3 regions of the Paenibacillus sp. J22P169 genome follow, and region 2 is predicted to be linked to each of the others. Evidence: riboswitches for the same ligand, from Rfam matches in the RefSeq annotation. Region 2 holds a riboswitch; each other region holds the start of a gene.

Region 1 (7,860 bases), on a different contig from region 2:
CCACTGAATATGGCTCGGAACATCGTGATAGATAAGCACTCTTTTGCCTAGAGAAGGTCTTTTACCAACTCTCAAATGACCAAGCCTTACATCAACGCCTTTCCGTCTAAGTGAAGCAGCATATGTTCGGCTTGCATGACCCAAACCACTCGCTTTGTGTACAGGTCCCTTCCAGACTACAACATAGCGACTCATTGAAACATCATCTTGAGTGATTTTACATATCCCTTTCGTTTGTGAAGAGATATTGACCTATATCTTTTGGCGAAGGATGACATCCTTGAAGGTGTAATTTGGGAATTGCTCAGATGTAAGCTCTTATTCAGCGCAGGCTTCAAAATCATCTTGTTCGCCGATGACGAATACAGGAAATTGCCATATGTTTCGAATTCTGAAAAAGCAAACTGCTTGGATTTATTCATACTTTTCATAATTGCTGAATACCAAGAACTCTTATGTTTGGACTCAATGACTTGTTTCAACTGCTTGACTTTTGATTTCTCGAACAGCATGTAATGGGTAACGAAGGACAATCGAGCTGATCGATTTCTACCCATCAATTTCCGATACGTATTAAAATATTCGCCCTGGCTCCAGTTCCGACAATAAAATACCGTCTTGTCGCCAACTTTGAAGACATGCGGTCTTATGAGCACAGTATCCGCATCAATGACCATATAATACTTGGATGTGCACAAGGTATCTCCGTTCAATTTAAGTAACTGTTGATACAGCCATCCAGTCCGATCCCATGTTTTGGATTGATAGTGGATGTCCTTTTTTGTAATAGGGAGAACGGTATCTTCATGAACGAATCGACATCCTTTTCTCTCACATAGATCGAGAATACTTTGTTTCGATGGAGCTACAATGATGATTTCACCTATCGGATGCTTGACATATTTTCTTACCGCGTCAATGACAAGGGGGAGAGTCCCCAGATCTTTCTCAATCGCTGGGATTAGCACATCAATTTGGGGTGTCTTGCTAACCTGTTCTCTAATTTGCATGAACATTAACTCATCTCCAATATTTAAACGTTTGGATTATCATATGTCAGGAGATTGAAATGGCATGGGTTATGAGGCAGGATGACTCCATAAAAAAAGCTGCCAAGGATTAGATCCCTGACAGCTTGTCCAATTTTTTTCGTTATTCCAAAAGTCCGCCTAGCTCGGACGCTTTTAGTTCTGCATTCGTTTTATTGCCAGGCGTCAAGCCAAGTCGTTGCGTCATTTGCTGGCTAATGTTGCCAAGACGTTGGGTGTGTTCGGTTGCCGATTGAATGATTGTCCGATTCGACTGCTCGAAGAGATCCAATGCAGCGAATAGATCGGTCATTCCTCTTTCAATCGAGTCCATTTGCAAGCCTGGTTTACCAAGCAGCTCATTCGTCCTTTGCGTCGTTTCTTTCAACAAACGCGAATTATCTTCAAACATTTTATTCAGTGTCGAGTTCGCCGAATTTACTGCTTCAATCGTTTGAACTTGATCCTCAATCGCCATGGAGATCATAGCGGACACTGTAAGTAGATTCTGTGTTTTATCAATTGTCGCATCCACTGCATCAATGAGCTTGTCGTTATTGTCGTTGATGATATCTGTACCTGCTATCGCTTGTTGATACAGAATGACCATCTCTTGAAAGGACTGAATGCGCGTCACAACCTTACGAAGCCCTCTCTCCAAATGTGTTTTACGATGTTCATTCTCAGGCTTAGCAATTTCAACCTCGAAAAGCTGCTTTAAATTCTCCCCCATCGCAATACGCATTTGCAAATTGTAGACAGATTCAATTGAATTTTTCTTCAAGGTCTTCATATACGCCATGTTCTCTTCCAGCGTTTCTTTCCCATTACGAAGGGATTGAACAATGGCATTTACGTTTGTTTTCACGGACTGATACTTGTAAATATAGTTCTTAAGTGGCGTCTTCTTCATCATTTTCTCAAAAAAGCCAAGCTGCTTGCTCTTACTCAAGGAATCAATTTCGCCGCGCAGCTTTAGGATATTGTTTTGGACCTCTGAGCGTTTGCCTGACATCAATTCATTCACCGGGCGTTCTAGCATCGCCAGTGATTGGCCAGCCTGCTCCATCGTTTTGGAACCCATACGTCCGATTGAATCCATTAATGTTTCTAATTCCATCGTATCTGTCGAAGAAACTTTCTCAAGCAGTTGTTTGGCTTCTTGCTCAACTTTCTGCAAATCTGTCGACTTTAATTGCACCAATTGGGTTGTCAAGGTCAATTCCTCCTTTAGTCTGTTGAACGATAGCGCTGTTGGATTAATTCCATGCGGGTCTGCAATTCAATTAAGTCTTTTTGTTCGATCGTTTCTACATAATCAGTGAGCTTAGAGTTAATATCCTTGATTCCAGTAAGAAGAAGTCGACGATTTAGGCGTTTCGCTTCCCCTCCCAGCTTCAGAAATGGATTAATCGCTCCATTTAAATCCTTAAAGATCAATCTTTGTATATTATGATTCATATTTGCATCGTTAAGCTCTTTCAACTGTGGAATTAATCGGCCTACCCTAGAGAGTAAGCTAAGCGTCTTCTCCACGATTTCATCATCTAGCGTATTCTTCTGCCCCTCAGAAATCATCGTCTCTTCGATCACATGAATATACTCGGCAATAGGGCCCCAGAAGGGATCATTCTCCGCTTGGATTTCATTTTCCGTTGTTGGATTGGAACTACGCGCAGGAGGCGTATTAAGGATAGGCTCGCTAACTGGTGCAGGAACCGTTGTCCCATTTAAGGCTTTGGAAGATCGATTTAGTACAAGAATACTTCCTATCGATAATGCAGTTGGCACTAATAAATTAATGGATTCCGGCAAGAACCCAGCTGTTATAAGACTGACGACATATCCTGCAATTGAGATGCCTGCAGCGACTTTGAATTGTTTTTGCATGTACTTTCACACCCCTGTTCCATCTTGTTACCCATTAAAATCATATATGCACTAGCGATTGATGTCAATTTATAGCAGAACATTGGCACACTGGAAAGAGACGTCGGATGGTGTCCATGGTTAAATACGATCCCATCCGACAGCTACCTCAATCAAGTTGTCTCCACCTATCGCAACTGTTTTCTCGCCAAGTAATTGGCCCCCTACGGATTTGTAAAATGCAAGAGAGGGATTGTCTTGGAGAACCCATAACATCATGGAGGAGTATGAACTTTTTAAGAATGACGTTTTAACTGCATGGAAGAGCGAAGTACCTAACCCTAATCGCTGAAAATCCTGAAGTAAATAAATAGCATAAAGTTCGCCATCATGATGAAATTCCTGATTCCGATTTCTCCCGCCATTTGCAAAACCGACGATCTCCCCTGCATCGTTTTCTGCCACGAATATGTATTCATGTTCATTAAGATTATCAAAGTTCCAAATCCAATTCTTCGTTCGCTTCTCAACGGTAAGATTGGATAAGTAGGCTTCGGAAATAAGTCCTTTATACGTTGATTTCCAACTATTCACATGTACAAATGCAATTTTTTCTGCGTCATCCTTACTAGCCTCTCTAATTTTCATTGGGTTCCCTCTTCGCTCCTAATTTTACGTTCATATAAGTTAGCGCTCCAGCCGCGGCCATCGTATCTACCACGATGAATGAAACCAAGGCTGCGATAATAGTCATTCAGTGTTGGGTTATCTGCCATGCAGTCTAAACGAAGCCAGCTTTTCCCCTTATTCTTTATGTATGCTTCTGCCCAAGTAAGTAACCTGCTGCCGAAACCTTCTCCTTTGTATTTTCGCGTGACGACTAAACGGTGAACATAACCAGCATCATCATGGAACAAGTCTCCCCAAATCTCTTCGTACTGCCACTGGATCGAAAAACAGCCAATCATCTCACCGTTCTGACACGCGACAAATACTTCTTGATCATGAATAAAAGATGTTAAATAGGCATTGGTAAATGTATCTTCTCGCCACTGTGTGAACCCCTTCGACATTCGGATCCATTGTGCTGCTTCTATAAATAATTTCTGAATGTCATCTAAATCTGCTAACTGAGCTTTCCTTATGATAAATAAATCGTTTTGGTGCTGCTTTGCAGTAAACTCATCTTTGTGCCAATGATACTCAATCTTTGAAGCGGTAGCGAGGGCCCTCTCTTCGCCAAAAAGCCTTGCAACGACATAAAGCGCAGCATCGAATCCCGCGGTAACCCCAGCGGACATCACAATTTTTCCGTTATCGACATACCTTACATCCTCAACGATCGTTGCACTAGGCGGCGCAATTTCCCGTAATAATTCAAAAGCGTTGCGATTGGTCGTTACTCGTAAGCCATCCAGTAAGTTAGCTTTGGCCAACAAAAGTGCACCTGTGCAGACTGATAATACGAGTTCTGACTCAAGTGCAGTCGTTCTAATCCAAGTGATAACGGAGGTATTGTGTATTTCGGTTCGTGAGCCTAAACCACCAGGTACAATCAAAATATCGGCTTTTGGACAATTGATGAAGCTGTATTTGGGAGTAAGAGTAAGTCCACTGACTGTATGGACAGGTTTTTGTTCTTCTCCTACCGTGTACACTTTGAAATCTTGACCCCAATTACTCGATACGCCAAACACATCGAACGGACCTGCAATATCCAGTAGATCTACTCTTTCATAAATGAGGACTGCCACATTTCTAGCTCGTTCCATTGCATTCTCCTCCTCGAAATAAAAAAGTATTTGATCCATTGATCAAATACTTTGCCCAGGCGAACGGCTGTTATGGAATATGTGCTCCCCCGTAGTGATCTACGTTTCGCCAGTTACACATACCAAATATTCCCTTTATTATATTCGGACATAACGTTGAAAATCAAGAGAAATTCTTCAGCTATCTGTAATTTGGTTTAGATTAATTGTGTTAGTAAATACACCGCTGTTCCCCACATAATGAAGGCAGAAGCTTTATTGAGATAAGTGATAAATGTGCGAGATTTATCTAATTTCCCAACCTGTCTCCCCATTAGAGCAAGCCCGATAAACCAAATCCATGACACTACGATACATGCAATCGCAAATACTAGCTTTTCTGTCCCCGCATAGTGGATAGAGCTTGTCCCGATGACACCAATTGTGTCCAAGATCGCATGAGGATTCAATAAGGAAACGGATGCAGCAAAGGCAATTTGTCTCTTCGGGGAAAGTGCTGTTTCCTCAGTAGTGCTGGACGTCGGTTTACTTTTCCAAGTAAGGAACCCCATATACATAAGGAACATAATACCTAGTAAGAAAAGGATAGTCTTAATAGCTGGAACCGTTACGATAATAACCGATACGCCTAAAATGGCTAATGAAATGAGAACCGTATCGCAAAGTGCAGCTGTAATGACAACTGGTAGAGCCCGTATAAAGTTCGGTTGTGTCACGCCTTGATTAAATACGAATACATTTTGAACGCCTAATGGCAAAATCAGACCTGCTGATAAAAGAATTCCTTGGATTATGGCTGTAAGCATGATGTTTTTTTCTCCTATCTATAAATCAGAAATAGAGCGAGTATGCTCTAGGAAATGTCCGGCCCACGGAATAATGCTGCTCGAGATTGTACAATCCCTAACGATCCATGACGACGACCTTCGTCACTAATTTCTCCGTGCCAAACTCATATCCTGCAAACCATATTTCAATTTGGTTCCCAACCTTCACTTCAGTAACATCAACTTTTTCTCCATTTTTCCACACTTGAGCAAATGGAAGAAGTCTATGTTTCACCCCATCGACTTCAAGAATGCGCTCTACGTTCACGCCCTCGCCTGTTGTGACTACTCCTGTGACCTTACCCCTTGCGTCACCGATACCATTGTCCACCGCGATGACTTCGAGGCGAAGCCCCGCGGTTTGACCAGGGTAACTCGTCAGCATCATGCCTTCCGCCCACACTTTGACGATAGAGCCAATCTGAACCTCATTCGGCTGTAACTTCTTCCCTTCAAACTCAATACGTGCATCGTCTGACATGCTATACCACGCCGCATCAGGCATTTTCTTGTCTTGGCCAATGAATTTATCGGATGAAACGACCAGTAAACTTCCCTTTTCATTGATAGCCGTTATTTTCCCACTCATTCCAGCTTGCTCATCAATCGTATAGACCGAGATGTTCAGTGGAAACTCGGCACCGACGGCTTCATAAATGGATAGTCTGAGCTTTGCCTTCTCTGTGTCCGACAGCGTTTTGGCATGTTCGCCTACGCGGCGCACTTCCAGAAAAGCTTCTTGATCATTGCTATAAGAGGATTGCGGTTTAACTTGGTGTTTTTCAAATACTGCCTGTAAAGTGGCGAGTTGATTCGCATATTCTTGTAAGTCTTCTTTAGAAACTGACTTCATCTTTTTAGGTGTTTCTTGAAGCTGAGCTGCTCCTTCGTTGCGATCCCCTACATATCGATCACCGCACCCCGCTAACAGGACACCAACAAGAATCGTACATTGAACTATCGAAAACCAATATGCCTTATTCCACATGAAATAACACCAGCTTTCTACCACGTAATCATAGTCAATCCCAGTCGTGTGTATTAGACGATCATTCCCTTATAAAGGTTTCTATTTCCAACACTTCTTTGATAAAATGAACATGACAAACCATCAAAGGGGAAAATCGATAAGGAGTGTTTCTATGGCATACGAAGCAAAAATGAAAGAAACAGATAGCAGCGTCCTCGAGTTTATTGAAAATGTGGAAAGTGCTAAAAAACGTGAAGACGCTTATCGATTATTAGATATTTTTACGGAAGTGACAGGCTATGAAGCCAAAATGTGGGGACCCAGCATTATTGGTTTTGGCACTTATCATTACAAATATGCGTCCGGTCATGAGGGCGATGCCCCTCTAGCTGGTTTTTCACCACGAAAAGCCAAAATCAGCTTGTATTTTGCGACAGGAGATACGGTGCGAGAGGAATTATTAAATGAGCTTGGCAAACATGAAGCTGCAAAAGCTTGTGTATATATTAATAAAGTAGCAGATATCAACGTTGATATATTAAAGGCATTAATACAGCAGTCGGTGTCATTTTTGAAAGAACGCTACCCGAACCATGCATAAGTAAAAAAAGGTGCCGTCTCCGTGTAGATCCATCTACGCGGGGACGGCACCTGCTTTCATGGTTATGGTAATGCCAAGCTTAGGGATTCGGGCGCCAGAAGATCCGAAACAGGCGTTATAGCATTGGCTCGCTGCCGTTTTGGGGGCTTCTGGCGCTTTAACGCCCATAAAGGGCCTTAATGTCCGGGCTCACTAGCTTTTCGGGAGGCTTTCAGCTATTTAAGGCCCAAAAAGGCCTTAAATCCTAAGCTCGCTACCCTTTTCGGAAGCTTTCAGCTATTTAAGTCCCTAAATGGGCCTTAAATCCTAGGCTCGCTACCGTTTTCGGAGGCTTTCACCTATTTAACGCCTTAAAAAGGCCTTAAATCCCAGGCTCGCTACCGTTTTCAGAAGCTTTCAGCTATTTAAGTCCCTAAAAGAGCCTTAAACCTCTCGCTTCAGACAGTAGTTTAAGCCTTTCTTACTTCGCTTGAATGTAACCTTCTGCTTTAAGCAATTCAGCGATTAAAACCGCACCGCCAGCTGCTCCGCGCAATGTGTTATGCGATAATCCAACAAATTTGTAATCAAACATGGAATCCTCGCGCAAACGCCCTACCGAAACGCCCATACCGCGTTCAATCTCACGATCAAGCTTCGTTTGAGGTCTATTTTCTTCCTCAAAGTAGGTGATGAACTGTTTAGGCGCGCTTGGGAGATTTAGCTCCTGCGGACGTCCTTTGTAGTTCAACCAGCGAGATAGAATTTCTTCTTTCGAAGGTTTGTTCTCGAAGGAAGCAAATACAGTCGCTAG
Region 2 (7,860 bases):
TTTGGGCGGATTCAAAGAAATTATCTTCATGATTACGGGTAAAGGTGCTTATAGTAAGCTCAAGTTTGAGAGTGGAGCACACCGTGTTCAACGTATTCCAGTAACGGAATCCGGTGGAAGGATCCATACTTCCACTTCGACGGTTGTTGTTATGCCGGAGGCAGAAGATGTGGAAATTGTGATTCATGATGCAGATATTCGCGTCGATACGTTCTGTTCCAGTGGAGCGGGCGGTCAGTCCGTTAATACAACGAAATCCGCTGTGCGTGTAACGCACGTACCAACGGGTATCGTCGCAACGTGTCAGGATGGTAAATCGCAAAACTCTAACAAAGAGTCAGCGCTTCGCGTACTTCGTACGCGGATTTCAGATAAATTGCGTGAAGAAGAAGAAGCGAAATATGCCGGCGAGCGTAAAAGCAAAGTCGGAACGGGCGACCGTTCAGAGCGTATTCGTACCTACAACTTCCCGCAAAGCCGGATTACCGATCATCGTATCGGCTTGACGCTTCACCGTTTGGAGACGGTGCTTAACGGCGATATGGCGGAAATTGTGTCAGCATTAACGATTGCTGCACAATCCGATGCCTTAGAGGCGATGTAATGACGACTGCAAACATGAGTGTGAGAGAAGCCTTTGTGAAGGCTTCTTCTTTTTTAGCGGAGCAAGGCGTCGCAGAGGCTTCGTCTTGCACGGAACTGCTGCTGCAGCACCTGCTCGGCGGCTGCAGTCGGACCGAGCTGCTGTTCCGCTGGTGGCAGGAACAGATGCCGGAAGAACTGGTCGCCACGTGGGACCAGCTCGTTGCCAGGAAGGCCGCGGGTGAACCGGTGCAATACATCACCGGTGAGCAGGATTTCTTCGGCCTTCCGTTTGAGGTGGGGCCGGCCGTGCTGATCCCGCGGCCGGAGACCGAGCTGCTCGTGGAGGCGTTGCTCCACGAGGGCTCGCGTCTGTTCCCGCAAGGCGCTCCGCTGCTTGCGGATGTGGGCACCGGGAGCGGCATCATCCCGGTGACGATTGCGCACGCGCGCCCTGCGTGGCGCGTGGCAGCCAGTGACATCTCCGCGGCAGCGCTGGAGATGGCTTTGAAGAACGCGCAGCGCCACGAAGTGGCTGCGCGGATCACGTGGCTCGAGGGTGACCTCCTCGAGCCCTATATTGAGCGCGGGCTCGCGCCGGATATTGTGGTGTCCAACCCACCCTATATCCCAGATGGCGACCTGCCGGCGCTGATGCCCGAGGTGCGGCTATTCGAGCCGCACACAGCTCTTTTCGGCGGTGTCGAGGGACTCGACCTGTACCGCCGCATGATCTCGCAGCTGCACCGGCTGCCACGAATCCCGACTGTGGTCGGGTTCGAGGTGGGCATCGGGCAGGCGGAGGCGGTTGCGGTGTTGCTGCGCGCCGCAGCGGACTGGATGGAGATCCGCTTTGTGCAGGATCTCCAGGGGATCGATCGCCATGTGATCGCGATCCGCTCTTCCGAGTAGCCGATTGCCTTCCAGGATCGGCTGCTTTCTTTCCGCCTGTTTCTTTGGCGGAGCAACTCTATCATTTTGCAAAAAATCATAGATTCATAGGTTTAGCCCCACCCACTATTGTCCATACTGGCTAGTAGATGACGGGAAAGGGGCTACTCTCCATGGTTAAGAGAACGGAGCGCCACTCAGTTAAAAGCCTATTATTCATTGCTTTTGCACTTATACTTATGATTATGTGTTGGGAATCCAATCGTACGAACGCGGCGGTAGTTTCGCCTACCATACCAGAGGAATCCATTCGTTTGCGTATTCTAGCAAATTCGGATTCTGCGCAGGACCAAGCTTTGAAACGCGAGATTCGTGATGCAATTATTGCCCGTATGGCGGAGTGGGTTGTTGGACCGCATTCCTTAGACGAGGCTAGAGCAGTCGTGAATGCACACTTGCCTGAGTTTCATGAACTTGTTGGACAAATGATTAAAGAACGCGGCTATAGCTATCCGTATACGGTGGAGCTTGGTGTTGTCCCTTTTCCAACCAAAATGTACGGAAATGACGTCTACCCAGCAGGGGATTATGAAGCTTTGCGTGTTGTAATTGGTTCTGGTGAAGGTCAGAATTGGTGGTGTGTGCTGTTCCCGCCGTTATGCTTTGTTGATTCCGTATCGGGCGAAGCCGTAGCTTCGGCTGCAGTTGTGGCCAAAACCACGGATGAGAACGGCAAGGAAAAGCAGCCGGCTAAAGAAAATAAGGCTAAAGCTAGTGAAACATCGTCTGCCAAAAAGAAAGACGAAGTCGTTAGTAAAGATAAAGCATCTTCGACAGAGAAGGTTGCAAAGAAAGACGCAAAAGTTGAGGTAGTAGCAGCTTCAGTTTCAGCTTCCACGACCGAAGAGCCAGCTCAACCGAAAGTGAAGTTCTTCATTTGGGAAATGTTTAAAGCGATCTTTTCGTGGTTCAGCTAAACTTAATAACCTGCAATTATACCTCTTTATATCATATTTACGGATACATATTTCATTTCATACAAGTAAGGATGAGAGTGATTGTGACAATCTACTGGAACGTGGATCAAGGAGCGACAAGCGCAACAGCGCAGTATATAGCAGAGGCAGCGAAACTTCTGCAACAAGGCGATACGGTCGCTTTTCCGACCGAAACGGTGTACGGACTTGGAGCGGATGCGACGAATACCGCAGCGGTTCTACAGATTTTCGCCGCAAAGGGAAGGCCCTCTGATAATCCTCTGATTGTACATATAGCTGATGAGAAGCAGCTCCCAAGCCTGGTTCAGCCAGATAGTCTAACAACGCATCATCTAGCGATTATGAAGGCTTTCTGGCCTGGACCTTTAACCATTGTGCTACCTGTACTTGCAGGTAGCCTTTCGCCGTTGGTTACAGCGGGTCTGCAAACGGTTGGTATTCGTATACCAGATCATCCTGTTGCCTTGCAGCTGCTGCGAGAAACGGGACTGCCGATAGCGGCACCAAGTGCGAATAGCTCAGGCAGACCGAGCCCGACCCTAGCATCGCATGTGCGTGATGATTTGGACGGGAAGATTGGTGGAATCGTAGATGGTGGTGCAACGGGTGTTGGCGTTGAATCCACGGTTATTCAACTTGTTGACAGCGAGCTATACATTCTGAGACCGGGTGGCGTGACAGCGGAGCAGCTGCAAGTCGTTTTGCCGGATCTGCCTATTCATGTTTCTGAGCCGACAGAGGTAGAAGCCTCGGATATCCCTCGTGCTCCAGGTATGAAGTACACACATTATGCGCCGAAGGGCTTTATGCACATCGTTCAAGGGGATGATGTGCAGGAAGTCTCCGCATGGATTCAACAAGATATTGATGCTGCGAAGGCACGTGGAGAATCGACGGGGATTCTCACTTTTGAAGAAAGAGTACGGGGGTATCGCGCTGATCTCGTTCTCGCGTGCGGCTCCTTATCAGAACCAGATTCGATTGCACGGGAGCTATATAGCGCTCTGCGGACTTTTGATCACAAAGGCATTAGCTATATTGTTGCAGAAGGTGTCCCGGATTCAGGTATTGGCAGCGCGATAATGAATCGACTGCTCAAAGCAGCGGGGCATGAGCGTATCCGTCTCTAATTAGCATGATTCCCAGTTTGTCCGCATATCTTGAGAAAGAATCGTGGACAAGGGGGATCGTGCTATGCTCGCATCTGGGATACAAGTTGGGCAACTCATGACAATTGGAATAATGGCGATTGCTTTGGGCCTGGATGCTTTTTCGTTAGGAATTGGCATAGGAATGAAGGGCATTCGTTTGTTGGATATTTTGAAAATTAGCATTGTTATCGGACTTTTCCATGTGCTCATGCCGCTGATGGGGATGTTTATGGGGCAATATGTTTCCCTCCTTCTGGGTAACGTTGCGACGGCCGCAGGGGGATGTTTACTTATTTTGCTTGGAGCCCATATGGTATACAGCTCGATACGCGGGGAAGAAGCGACGGCCTTCGATCATCGGACGCTATGGGGGCTTATCATATTTGCCCTCAGTGTTAGTATAGATTCATTCTCTGTGGGTGTTTCGCTGGGGATGTTTGCCACGGATATTGTGCTCACAGTGCTCATCTTTGGTTTGTTTGGCGGGTTGCTTTCGATAGCGGGCTTGCTATTAGGCAGACGGGTTAGCGGTTGGGTAGGCGAATACGGCGAGGCATTCGGCGGACTTATCTTATTAGGGTTTGGGATCAAGTTTTTACTATGATACAATACGGGTAATCACGGACGGTGCATCCGTTTATTTCAAAATTTTAGATTTTTTTTGTTTCACACAAAAAGTTAGCTAAATTTCTATATAAACGCATCCCTCCTAAGTGGAGGGGGAGTCGTTTATTTCGGGAGGATTTCATGTTGCGAATTCTATTTGTCTGTACAGGAAATACGTGCCGCAGTCCGTTAGCTGAAGGTTTGCTGCGTATGAGGGTGCGTCAAGAGGGGCTTGCGGCGGAGGTTCGTTCGGCAGGTGTATCTGCGATGACGGGGGGCCCGATTTCAAGGAATAGCCAGTCTCTTCTTCATGAAGCGGGTTTTAAGGAATCGATAAGTTCTCTAGCGATTAGCGCCGCGGATGTCGATTGGGCGGATCTGATCCTGACGATGACGACAGGACACAAACGCACGGTGATTGGGCGCTTTCCTCATGCGGTCGAGAAGACCTATACGCTCAAAGAGTATGTAGAGGACGATGATCGAATTCTCAAGGCGATTGAAGAAAGGGAGCAACTTGCGACAGAGCTTCAGCTTAAACAGGCGCTGTCCCAAACCGTATCCATAGAAGAAAGAAGTCGTATGTATACACTGGAGAACACAATTCCAGATTATGATATTTCCGATCCTTATGGCGGATCATTAGCCGATTATCGGTACACAGCTGAGGAAATTAGCCGAAGCTTAGATAAATTGGTGAAAAAATTACGCTAACCTTAGGTAATCAATGGGATAGGCCAATAGAGCTTTACACATCGCAGGGAATGCGATAAAATATAGGTAACAAGCAAGACTCAATGTAACTGGCGACGAGTGGGGTTAACCACAATGGAGCATTGAGCTATACGGCCGGTCGCCTGGGCAAAAGAGCAACGCGCGTTTTTTAGCGTGTGCGCTCTTTTTTTCGTTTTTGGTGAGCTTTGGGATATAATAGGATGGTCGAATTCGAACAGTCAAAAAGGAGCGTTTTATTCATGAAAATTGCTTTAGGTGCAGATCATGCAGGCTATCGTTTGAAAGATGTTATCATTCCTTTTATTGAATCATTAGGTCATCAAGTGATCGATTTCGGATGCAGCTGCGGCGATTCCGTCGATTATCCGGATTATGCACTTCAAGTTTGCGAAAAAGTTGTTTCGGGAGAAGCAGACAAAGGGATTCTGCTTTGTGGAACAGGCATTGGGATGTCTATTGCTGCCAATAAGGTTCCGGGAATCCGCTGTGCACTTGTGCATGACCTTTTCTCCGCGAAAGCGACACGTGAACATAATGATACGAACGTGCTAGCGATGGGTGAGCGAGTAGTTGGACCTGGCGTAGCGGAAGAAATCGTCAAAATCTGGTTGGAAACCGAGTTTTCAGAAGGTGTCCGCCATAAGAATCGAATCAACAAAGTGCAGAGCATCGAAGATCGTTTCACGGTACATCCCTAGAAATGAGGGAGCACAATGACAGATTCTATGTTTGACCCTATAGCAGCAGCGGTTGCGGTAGAAGCAAACTTGCGGGCGCTGGTTGAGGTTGCTGGGCTTCGCCCTGGGAACATATTAGTGATCGGCACGAGCACGAGTGAAATTCTCGGGCATCAGATCGGTACCTCAGGTACGCTGGATGCGGCGAAGCCGATTTTCGAGACGGTTAAGCGCATTTGCGGCGAGTTCGGTCTGTTTGCGGCTTATCAGTGCTGCGAGCATCTGAATCGTGCGCTGGTCGTGGAGGAAGAGCTGCTGACGCTAGCGCCGCAGCATGAGCCGGTTTCCGTGATTCCCGTGCCGAAGGCCGGGGGCTCGATGGCTTCCTATGCGTACAGACACTTCGCAAAGCCGGTCGTTGTCGAGACGATTCAGGCGCATGCGGGCATCGATATTGGCTCAACGCTGATCGGGATGCATCTGCGCAGAGTCGTTGTTCCCGTAAGGCCGCCGGTTCGGCATATTGGCCAGGCTTATGTCACGATGGCCTTCGCGCGGCCGAAGCTGATCGGTGGTACAAGAGCTGTGTACTCCGCAGATCTGGCGGATCAACTTTATCAACAAGCTGCACCTGATGCAGATTGCTAATTTATTTTTGACTATCATCCTTAGGAGGAATTCCATATGACAAACTTTTTGAGCAAGCAAGATCCGAAAATCGTAGAAGCGATGAACCTTGAGCTAGGCCGTCAACGCGACAAAATTGAGCTAATTGCTTCCGAGAACATCGTAAGCCAAGCGGTTCTTGAAGCTATGGGTACTGTACTTACGAACAAATACGCAGAAGGCTACCCAGGCAAAAGATACTATGGTGGCTGTGAGTACGTAGACATCGTGGAAGACATCGCTCGTGACCGCGCGAAAGAGCTTTTCGGTGCTGAGCACGCGAACGTTCAACCGCATTCCGGCGCACAAGCGAACATGGCTGTTTACTTGGCTGCTCTAAACCCTGGTGATACAGTTCTTGGTATGAACCTTGCGCATGGTGGTCACTTAACACATGGTAGCCCTGTCAATGCTTCCGGTATCCTTTACAACTTCGTAGCTTACGGCGTAAGTGAAAAAGATTTCCGCATCGACTATGATGATGTTCGCAAAGCAGCTTTCAAACATAAGCCTCGCATGCTCGTAGCTGGTGCAAGTGCATACCCGCGTACGATTGATTTCGAAGCATTGGCTTCGATCGCTAACGATGTAGGCGCTTTGTTCTTCGTTGATATGGCGCACATTGCGGGTCTAGTTGCAGCTGGCTTGCATCCGAACCCAGTGCCACACGCACATTTCGTAACAACTACAACACACAAAACGCTTCGTGGTCCTCGCGGCGGTATGATTCTTACTAAGAAAGCTTGGGCTGCAGCGATTGATAAAGCGGTATTCCCTGGTTCCCAAGGCGGACCTTTGATGCATACGATCGCAGCTAAAGCTGTTTCCTTCGGTGAAGCTCTTCAACCAGACTTTAAAGTATACGGTCAAAATGTTATCAGCAATGCACAAGCTTTGGCGACGGCTCTTACAGCTGAAGGCATCAACCTTGTTTCCGGTGGTACGGATAACCACTTGATGTTGGTTGACTTGCGCAACCTGAACATCTCAGGTAAAGACGCTGAGCACGTGCTTGATGAAATCGGTATTACAGCGAACAAAAACGCGATTCCTTTCGACCCAACTAGCCCGTTCATTACAAGCGGTATCCGCTTAGGTACACCAGCTGTGACTTCCCGCGGAATGGACGAAGAAGCAATGAAAACAATCGCGAAAGTTATTGCTCTTACGTTGAAAAATCCAAAAGACGAAGCTACGCTTGAGAAAGCTCGTGGCATGGTGTCCGATCTAACGGCGCAATTCCCACTTTACCCAGGTTTGACGTACTAATCTTTATTTGCAGGGGCCAGCTCATTGGAGCTGGTCTTTTTTGTACGTTTATATTGGTCGAACCCCAAGCCCCCATCCCGATACTCACCTCTAACCCAACTACGACCCAACCTAACCCAACTTAATTCAGCAATCCAGCTTACTCAACGCACGAAATTCGATCACTCAACTCGCTAAACTCACTCAACCCACTCAACCCACTCAACCCACTCAACCCACAGACCCACAGACCCACAGACCCACCAAACTCACTCAACCATCAAACCCACAAACCCACAAACCCAC
Region 3 (7,860 bases), on a different contig from region 2:
ATTTTACCTTCGCACGAATGGTTATGGTTGGGTACTTCTGAACGGAAGCGTCTTGATCACGAATGACGGTGGAAGAACATGGGATGAACCAGTACGCAAATAGTCAACTCGTTGAAACGACAAAGCTGCCGCTCTATAGTACTCTCCGCCATCCCCTTATCTAAATAAAAACAAGGAGCATCTGCAGCCGCAGATCAGCTCCTTCCTGTGGATGACACTAAAAAACAAACGTTGACCGCATTTTCTTCTCCATCATGGCTTTAATCTCATGTACCAGCTCAATTGAAGCTTCGATCTCAACTTTTCGCGTGGAGACACTCTCGACACTGCACCCGATGGGAATCCCTTTTTCCAGTCCAAATTCGAATAATTCCTCAAATATTTGCTTCGATACAGCTACCGATTTATCCAGGACATCATTGGAGTATTTCAAATCATTTTCCAACCATTTCGGAATGCTGATCCCTAGCCATTTCATAAATTCCAATGTTTTTGTGGATCCGCAAGGCGCAATATTCATCAATATCGGCACCATGTCTAGCTTGTTTTCTTTACAGTGATAATAATAATCGGATAAAAAGTTTTTAGACGCTTCGACATTATAGGTTGCCTGAGAAATGAAGAAGCGACTTCCGCTCGCTATTTTGCTGACCATTCTAAGATGCTCATCATCTTTTTTCATGTGTCTTTCTGGAATGACGACTGCACCTAAAGTAAGATTATTGTTCAGCTTCTGGCTTAACGCATAGGCTTCTGGCAGCCCCATAAGAACTTCTTGGTTACTAGAAGATGCCCCGACAAACACGGAAAACCGATCTTCTTCTTGGTCAGCCTTAAGCCAATCGGACAATTGTTCCTCTGTATATTTACCAACACATCGATAAATAATTTTCGGGACATTTAACTCTGATAAATATTCCTTACTGTACGTAGTCGGGTCAACCGTTTGCAAATAAGGAAAAGGCCGATCTTGATCAATCCGATCACTTTCTTCCTGCACATCATAAAGAATTAAACCATCTATTTGAAGCTTCTGAAGCCGCTCACATTGTTTTTGTGAAATTTCAGCCATTTTCTCTAGCGATTGTGTTTCTTTAGGCGGCGTCATCCCATAGGTAAGGATACCTGTTTCTCTTCTAATTATTTTGTCTTTTAACATATGTGTCACAACCTTATCTACCTAATTCCCGAAAAATGAAATCACAGTTAACTACTCGGTATTCTATAGTTCGACTCCAATTTGCGAATTCCTCTTCAAATCAAAATGATCATGAAAGGAACTTCCCTCTCATAAATGCCAAACTTGCCGCTAACTCCTTCTCTGGATCATGAACGGTACACTCTGCCGAAATCATTCCTCGATAGCCGGCTGCCTGCAAGGCTGTTACGAATTGATCATAAGGATACTGTCCTGTCCCAGGCGACAATCGTCCCGTATCAGCTAGATGGATATGTTGCAGCCAATCTTTATTTTCGATAAGGGTATGCAGGTGATCCTGTTCTTCATCCATATGGTAGAAATCTGCCAAAACCCGAATAGACGGATGATTAACCTGTTTGGCAAACATCACTGCCTCCGAAACCGTGTTTATGATGTTAGATTCCTTGCGATTCAAAGGCTCAATGGCCAACGAAACACCTGTATCTTGGAACTCATCTCCGATGAATGATAGCAGTTGTAGAAGCTGTTCCTCTGCGCGATTGCGATCCCAACCATCTGGAATATGCCGTGCCTTCCCACTTCCGAGGACTGCGGTCTTGGCTCCGATCTTATTTAAAGCGCTTGCAGCTTTATGAACATAACGTCGGATTCGTTCTTCATCTGCTTCCGGACCTACCACTTTCAGGTCTCCTGGAAAAAATATGCTAAAAGCTTGCACCGGCAGCGGCGTGTTCAGATACAAAGGAAGCTTAGCGGCGAAATCCGCCTCATCCTCTATATTTAATGATACGAGAGCACACTCTATATAGTCGAAGCCAATTCGTTGAAGTCTTTCCGCCTCTTGAATTCCACTGCACCATCCAAATGAGTACATGTCCATTCCTCCTATCGTTACTTACTACTCTACTATAACAAAAAATACTATCAATTGGATCATAAATATATCCAATTTGATAGCTATAATATGTGAATAGACATATTTGGACGAACAAAAATAAAGCTGCCTCGCGGCAGCCCGTTCGAAATACTAGAGATTTTGTATAGCTTATCGTGCATTCGAATCCGCTTGAGAAATACCCACAATGGTTCCACTCGGATCAGTAAAATAGGCAAGGTAGCCCATTCCAGGCATGCTCATTTTCGGAACGACAATGGTTCCTCCATTCGTAGTAACAGATGCTAGATAATCATCGATCGAAGTTACCTCGATAGAATTAATGGTTCGGTTCAAGCCATCAGGTGACTTCAATAATCCTCCATCAATACCTGGTACATCACTGTTTCCCGTCTTAATAAACCAATAATCTTGTGGCCCTGGAAACTTCATGAATTCCCAATTAAATGTTCGTGTATAGAACTCGATGAGTTGATTAGGATCTGCTGCTTGCATTTCGAATCGTAATATCCTGCTCATAACGGCACCTCCCTTTTTCTCATTTTAACAATTAGGTCGCTGCTGCGCAAAACCCATCCTGCACATGGAATAATTGAAGCTCGTCTGCTGAATTTTATCGCATAAATCCCACAGATTATCTAAGAGTCGCACTTCTATATTTCTCCTGATAAGCTCTCCGAATAGATCCTTTATTTCAAAACGATGGATAGGAACTTGTGATGTTTCACTCACATAGTACCCCGCACTAGCATCATGCATATAAAAATGGGACGAATCAAATTCATATAGATATAACGTGGTATGCTTCATAATTTCAAACCATTTGTGTTCAATCGCTACAACATGTTTCATTGAACTCGAGGAGACGTAATTCCTTTTATCTGCCTCCGTGGTTGCTTCATTACAATGATACGTCACTCTCGGACAATTTCGAGGCGTTAGGAAATTAGGCAAACATCTTTCGTTGATTGCCCAAACTAGTCCTCTTTCTTGATCCAGTTCTTTTCTAGTAGGAATTCTGGGGTGAAAAATAGCAATGTCTTTCTCTTCGCTCACATGAAATAGTTTCACTTTTGCTCCCTCCCCCATTTCATCATTCAATAAGTTGCTTTTCAGCCGCTTCGACTGTATGTTTCAGCAGGGTAGCTATTGTGACAGGACCGACCCCTGCAGGCACTGGTGTAATTGCAGAAGCATTTTCCATACAAGCCTCATAATCAACATCCCCGATATTACCTTCATTGTATCCTGCATCCAAAACGATGGCACCAGGTTTAATCCATTCCCCTTGCACAAATTTCGGTTTACCAACCGCCGCTACGACAATGTCACCTAATCGAACCATCTCTGCTACATTCGTCGTCTTCGAATGGCAGATGGTTACCGTTGCGTTCCGATTTAATAGCATCATGGAAACTGGCTTTCCGAGGATAGGACTTCTGCCTATTACCACAGCGTGTTTGCCCTCTATGGCGATGTGGTAATAGTCCATAATAGCGATTATAGCCGCTGGGGTACAGGAAGGAAATTCAGCAAAACCGAAGGCATTTTGAGCAAATCCTAACGTAGTTACACCATCCACATCTTTCTCAACATGAATGGCTTCAAATGCAGCCCTTTCATCTATGTGATGAGGGACAGGATGTTGTAACAAAATCCCATGGACATGCGGGTCTGCATTCAGTTTAAGAATCTCAGCAACCAAATCTTCTGTCGTTGTATGCGCGGGAAGCTCGATACGAATGGACTGAATACCCAGTCGCTTGCACGCATTCCCTTTCATCCTCACATAGGTAGCTGATGAGGGATCATCTCCAACTAAAATCGTCGCCAAGCAGGGGATGATCCCTTTCATGGATAATTTCTTTATTCTACTTCGCAGAGCCTCTTTCATGTCTGTTGCCACTCGATTACCATCCAAGATTAATGTTTCCGCGGTCATCTCATCATCCCTCTCAAGTTAAGAGCAAACATAAAGAGGTAAGGGGATTTCCCCTTACCTCTGCCCAGGCGTACGGCCATTATCGATGTACTCCCTCATGGTTACCCATGCTCCGCCAGTTACACATCGTTTAATTATAGTTGTATCATAGCAACGAATTCCATTATTTTCAATATCTTGGCCTGAGAAAATAACTATAAAGTTGCCGGCGACATGAAGAACGAATACCACATATTCGTCATGAATACATCAAGTACAACGAAATAGAACATTTCCAAACCAACATTCCGTTCGGACAGTCCTTTTCGCCATAAGCACGTCATCCCATAAGAAATCAAAGCAAAAATAACAAGTAGTAACAAGCAAGCCCATACCGATTGCAAGAAATCAGGCATCACTTGTAAAGCAATTGTCTTCCGATAATCTCCGATAAATATGGCTTTTACGATGAGATACATCGCGAGTGATATCCCAAAATGCCTCCTGGCGTGCTCATCGTAATGATATTGCCAGAATACACTGATCACGACTAAATATAGGCCAGGCAATAAGATCCATTTTAAACTTATTAGTGCCGTGAGAACGCCAATCCCCCAAAAAAGTGGTAGATTGCCTGCAGCCTCTTGTAAGTCCTCTACACGAATCTTGTTCATACTCTGCTGATAAGGAAGTTGATCAGTGGCGTAAAACACTCGAAATGATTCCGCATTCACAGCATCCAGCCAAACAGCTAATGAATTTCCTTTGATTGTCGCGAAGTTCGGATAGGAAGCGAAACCACCGAATTGGCTAATCCGAGTGGAGTCCACCATTTTACCATCCTTAAAGCCAACCTTGTACACCTCTTGACTCGTTTGGCGCCTATTCTTCTCATAAACAGACGATACCACTAGCGTTACTTCGCCAGAAGAAGCATGCGTGAACGAAGGATGCAGAATTGTATCCGAATCACTCTTTTTCGAGACGGGAAGATTGATGATGTCGTCTTGCACCTTATCCGGTTGATTCGAAGAGAATGTAAGTACGTGCAGCGTACTCTTCCCTGATTTACGTGAACTGGTCGTATACACCGTTATCAATGAAGAACCATCTACAGCCAGCGCTATATCATCTAAACTACTCGTTGCAAAATCGACATCCTTTATTTTGTTCTGCACAAGCGGCTTCCAAGTTCCGGCTGCAAGATTGGCATAATGAAAGGATTCATTGCCATCTTTACTGATTGCGTAGACTAGTGAAAGACTGCCAGACGCATCCAGATGACCTTGGATATGTTTAATATTCGCGATATCAAGCTGTGACCAACTTAGCTTTTCATTCGGATGAAATGCACTCACATAAAGCGTTGAATCATTGTAAGCCAGCAGGATGCTTTCCCCTTTTGAGCCAACAACCGCTTGCACGTCATTCAAATCGTTTACAAGCAGATTACTCTTTGGTGACCATGAACCATTCTTCCACTCACTCCCGAAAAGTTTATTACCATCGCCGATCCAGATGACATGATCTCTGTCAATCATCCTATAAGCATGGAGAGAACCTGTATCGGGTAAGGGACGAGTCTCTGAGCTATGTTGCCCCTCCTGATCAATCGTGACCATTTCGAGCGTTTTCCCTGCTAGATACGTAAAGCTGCTATCGCCAACCATTTGCACGGGTTCACCATACGTTGCTACCTGCGTTAATTCCGTTGCACGGCCGAAAGGCGCCGGATATGGCTTTACATTTTCATTCGCTAACATGAACGTTTGAATCAAACCGATGACGAGGATCGCCACTAGAAATGGCACATACGTAAATAGCTTCCATCTTGATTTCTTCACTTCTTACTTACCTCCAAAACTTTCCTACTACCCTATCGGAAATGATTTCTGGCGTTTAATTTTCCAATGTTCAATAAACGCGCAACCCAATCATAACATTGATTCAATTGCTCTTCACTAATAAAATCAGAACGGTGCTCAAACATGATCTTCACTTGATCATTCTGCTCGGCAATCAACTCGAGATATTCCTCAATCGGTGCCCAGCCGTCACGAGGATCCAGATCAGGCAGTACGGGATGACGAGAATTGGCAATCGTTTCATTCACTTGTACATTACTTAGATGGATCGAATAGGCAAAACGCGCGAATTTACGAATGACTTTTTTGGCATCAAAAAAAGGATCTATTTTTTCCTGCAAATACAGTCTCGCCGTGTCCAGACAGACTTTTATATGGGGATACTTCACCAATAGCTCCTCAAGAAAATCCGTCTCATAAATATATCGATTCAATGCATCAAATTCCAGGACCGGAATGAAGGCATACTCCTCGCATTTCTTTGTCAACCATTGAAAAAGCAGCTCTGTCCTATCCTTCAGTGTCTCAAAGTTAATCTCAATTTCATACATATACTCAGATTCATCTGAAAATCTCCAATTACGCCAATCCACCCTTTCGTCCAATATAACTGGCTTGGGATAGTGAAATAGGATATAAGCTGGACGCACGGATTTAAGATATTCTAGCTCGCTCTGAATCCAAGCATAGGCTGAATCGCTCATTTCAGGATTTGTAGCTAAGAACAAAGCATCTCTAGTTTTAGATAAATGAGGCCGTAAAGGAAAATGAATACCAATCTGGAAATTGTTTTGTTGCGAAGCTAGAATAAGCTTTTGCGTATCTTCCATAGCATCAAACAAGCAGGCTTCTATCCCGAAAAATCCATCACGGAAATCCCTTTTAAATTTATTCTCATCAAAACTCCCGTATTGACCAATCATGAATCGATTCATCCTAGACAGCTCCCTCGATTAATTGAGATCCCTCCCTCCTATTCTTCTATTTCAAAGATAGAATCCACAATGATCGGCAGGTTATCTCTAAGCGATACCGCTCCAAAGACCGATCTCGCATGTACGCCCTTTTCGCCAAATACGTCCAGCATCACATCCGAACATCCATTCAACACTTTGTGATGCTCCTCAAATTCGGGGACTGCATTTACAAAGCCTTGCAGTTTAACAACTTGTTTAATACGATCCAGAGAACCTACAGCAGACTGCAGAACAGCTAGGATTTCTATGCCTGTTAATCTAGCAAATTGATAACCTTCTTGGGTCGTATAGTCTTTCCCTAGTTTTCCATTCGGACTGCCAGTCGGACCTTTGCCCGAGACGAACAATAGACCGTTCACTTTCACATAATTGGCATATTTCGCTGCGGGTTCACTTGCCACCGGTAACACAATTCCTAAAGTAACTAATCTTTGAGCTATGGTTGATTCTGGCATATTGGATCCTCCTATGATGATCTAGAATCTATCAAACGTTTTACCGCTTCAACGATAAGTTCTGGTTCATGCTCTTGAATATAATGAGCACTTTCGTGGGCAATAATTAACTCACTTTGATGTGAGAGGGACAACATTTCTCCTTGTAATTCATGCCAAAGCCTTTGGGTGCTCGGGGTATAATGCACTTTTTTACCTGCTGATAGAATGGTTAAAGGAATTTCTCCGAGATGCTCGCTGTGTTTTATTTGAGCCAAACTTTCATTAAACTCTTCATATGTAGACTCTTTAGTAAACTGTTTCACATATACCTCTTGGAACTCTGTTGGCATGGTAGGAAGAAATCGCTGCCTATAATCCGCAGGCGTCGAATCTACCAAAATTAAACCCGTAACGTCACTAGGATTCAGGCTTGCAAATAGACGCATATTTACACCACCAAAAGAGTGCCCTACCAAAAGATAAGGAGGCTGCAAATTTGCATGATCCAAAAGTTGTTTAAGTTCAATAACCATTTGTCTGCTCGTCCTTGGATGAGGACTTTTCTCACTATTTCCTAGTCCAGCTCTGTCATATGTGATAACT

What was found. A riboswitch is a leader RNA that binds a small molecule or an ion and turns the genes downstream of it on or off. The one in region 2 is predicted to bind ZMP and ZTP.
Positions count from the first base shown of each region.
Region 1: another riboswitch for ZMP and ZTP. It lies ahead of AC58QG_RS06000 (GNAT family N-acetyltransferase); the one in region 2 lies ahead of rpiB (ribose 5-phosphate isomerase B).
Region 3: another riboswitch for ZMP and ZTP. It lies ahead of AC58QG_RS06315 (bifunctional 5,10-methylenetetrahydrofolate dehydrogenase/5,10-methenyltetrahydrofolate cyclohydrolase); the one in region 2 lies ahead of rpiB (ribose 5-phosphate isomerase B).

Region 1 is NZ_JCAUAO010000001.1:1,281,419-1,289,278, forward strand. Features, by position in the region: gene AC58QG_RS05975 (glycosyltransferase family 4 protein) at 1-195, opposite strand, end outside; gene AC58QG_RS05980 (DUF6492 family protein) at 192-1,016, opposite strand; gene AC58QG_RS05985 (toxic anion resistance protein) at 1,153-2,244, opposite strand; gene AC58QG_RS05990 (hypothetical protein) at 2,259-2,918, opposite strand; gene AC58QG_RS05995 (GNAT family N-acetyltransferase) at 3,039-3,545, opposite strand; gene AC58QG_RS06000 (GNAT family N-acetyltransferase) at 3,542-4,669, opposite strand; ZMP/ZTP riboswitch at 4,716-4,796, opposite strand; gene AC58QG_RS06005 (LysE/ArgO family amino acid transporter) at 4,867-5,475, opposite strand; gene AC58QG_RS06010 (DUF3221 domain-containing protein) at 5,573-6,484, opposite strand; gene AC58QG_RS06015 (DUF1801 domain-containing protein) at 6,639-7,067, shown strand; gene asd (aspartate-semialdehyde dehydrogenase) at 7,528-7,860, opposite strand, start outside.
Region 2 is NZ_JCAUAO010000010.1:21,448-29,307, forward strand. Features, by position in the region: gene prfA (peptide chain release factor 1) at 1-604, shown strand, start outside; gene prmC (peptide chain release factor N(5)-glutamine methyltransferase) at 619-1,494, shown strand; gene spoIIR (stage II sporulation protein R) at 1,647-2,450, shown strand; gene AC58QG_RS30175 (L-threonylcarbamoyladenylate synthase) at 2,534-3,601, shown strand; gene AC58QG_RS30180 (manganese efflux pump MntP) at 3,666-4,226, shown strand; gene AC58QG_RS30185 (low molecular weight protein arginine phosphatase) at 4,370-4,942, shown strand; ZMP/ZTP riboswitch at 5,018-5,098, shown strand; gene rpiB (ribose 5-phosphate isomerase B) at 5,203-5,661, shown strand; gene AC58QG_RS30195 (TIGR01440 family protein) at 5,677-6,288, shown strand; gene glyA (serine hydroxymethyltransferase) at 6,325-7,575, shown strand.
Region 3 is NZ_JCAUAO010000001.1:1,351,369-1,359,228, forward strand. Features, by position in the region: gene AC58QG_RS06290 (WD40/YVTN/BNR-like repeat-containing protein) at 1-103, shown strand, start outside; gene AC58QG_RS06295 (methylenetetrahydrofolate reductase) at 218-1,159, opposite strand; gene AC58QG_RS06300 (sugar phosphate isomerase/epimerase family protein) at 1,269-2,036, opposite strand; gene AC58QG_RS06305 (VOC family protein) at 2,208-2,576, opposite strand; gene AC58QG_RS06310 (DUF6886 family protein) at 2,601-3,128, opposite strand; gene AC58QG_RS06315 (bifunctional 5,10-methylenetetrahydrofolate dehydrogenase/5,10-methenyltetrahydrofolate cyclohydrolase) at 3,151-3,999, opposite strand; ZMP/ZTP riboswitch at 4,055-4,132, opposite strand; gene AC58QG_RS06320 (hypothetical protein) at 4,194-5,822, opposite strand; gene AC58QG_RS06325 (sugar phosphate isomerase/epimerase) at 5,855-6,778, opposite strand; gene AC58QG_RS06330 (RidA family protein) at 6,817-7,275, opposite strand; gene AC58QG_RS06335 (alpha/beta fold hydrolase) at 7,287-7,860, opposite strand, start outside.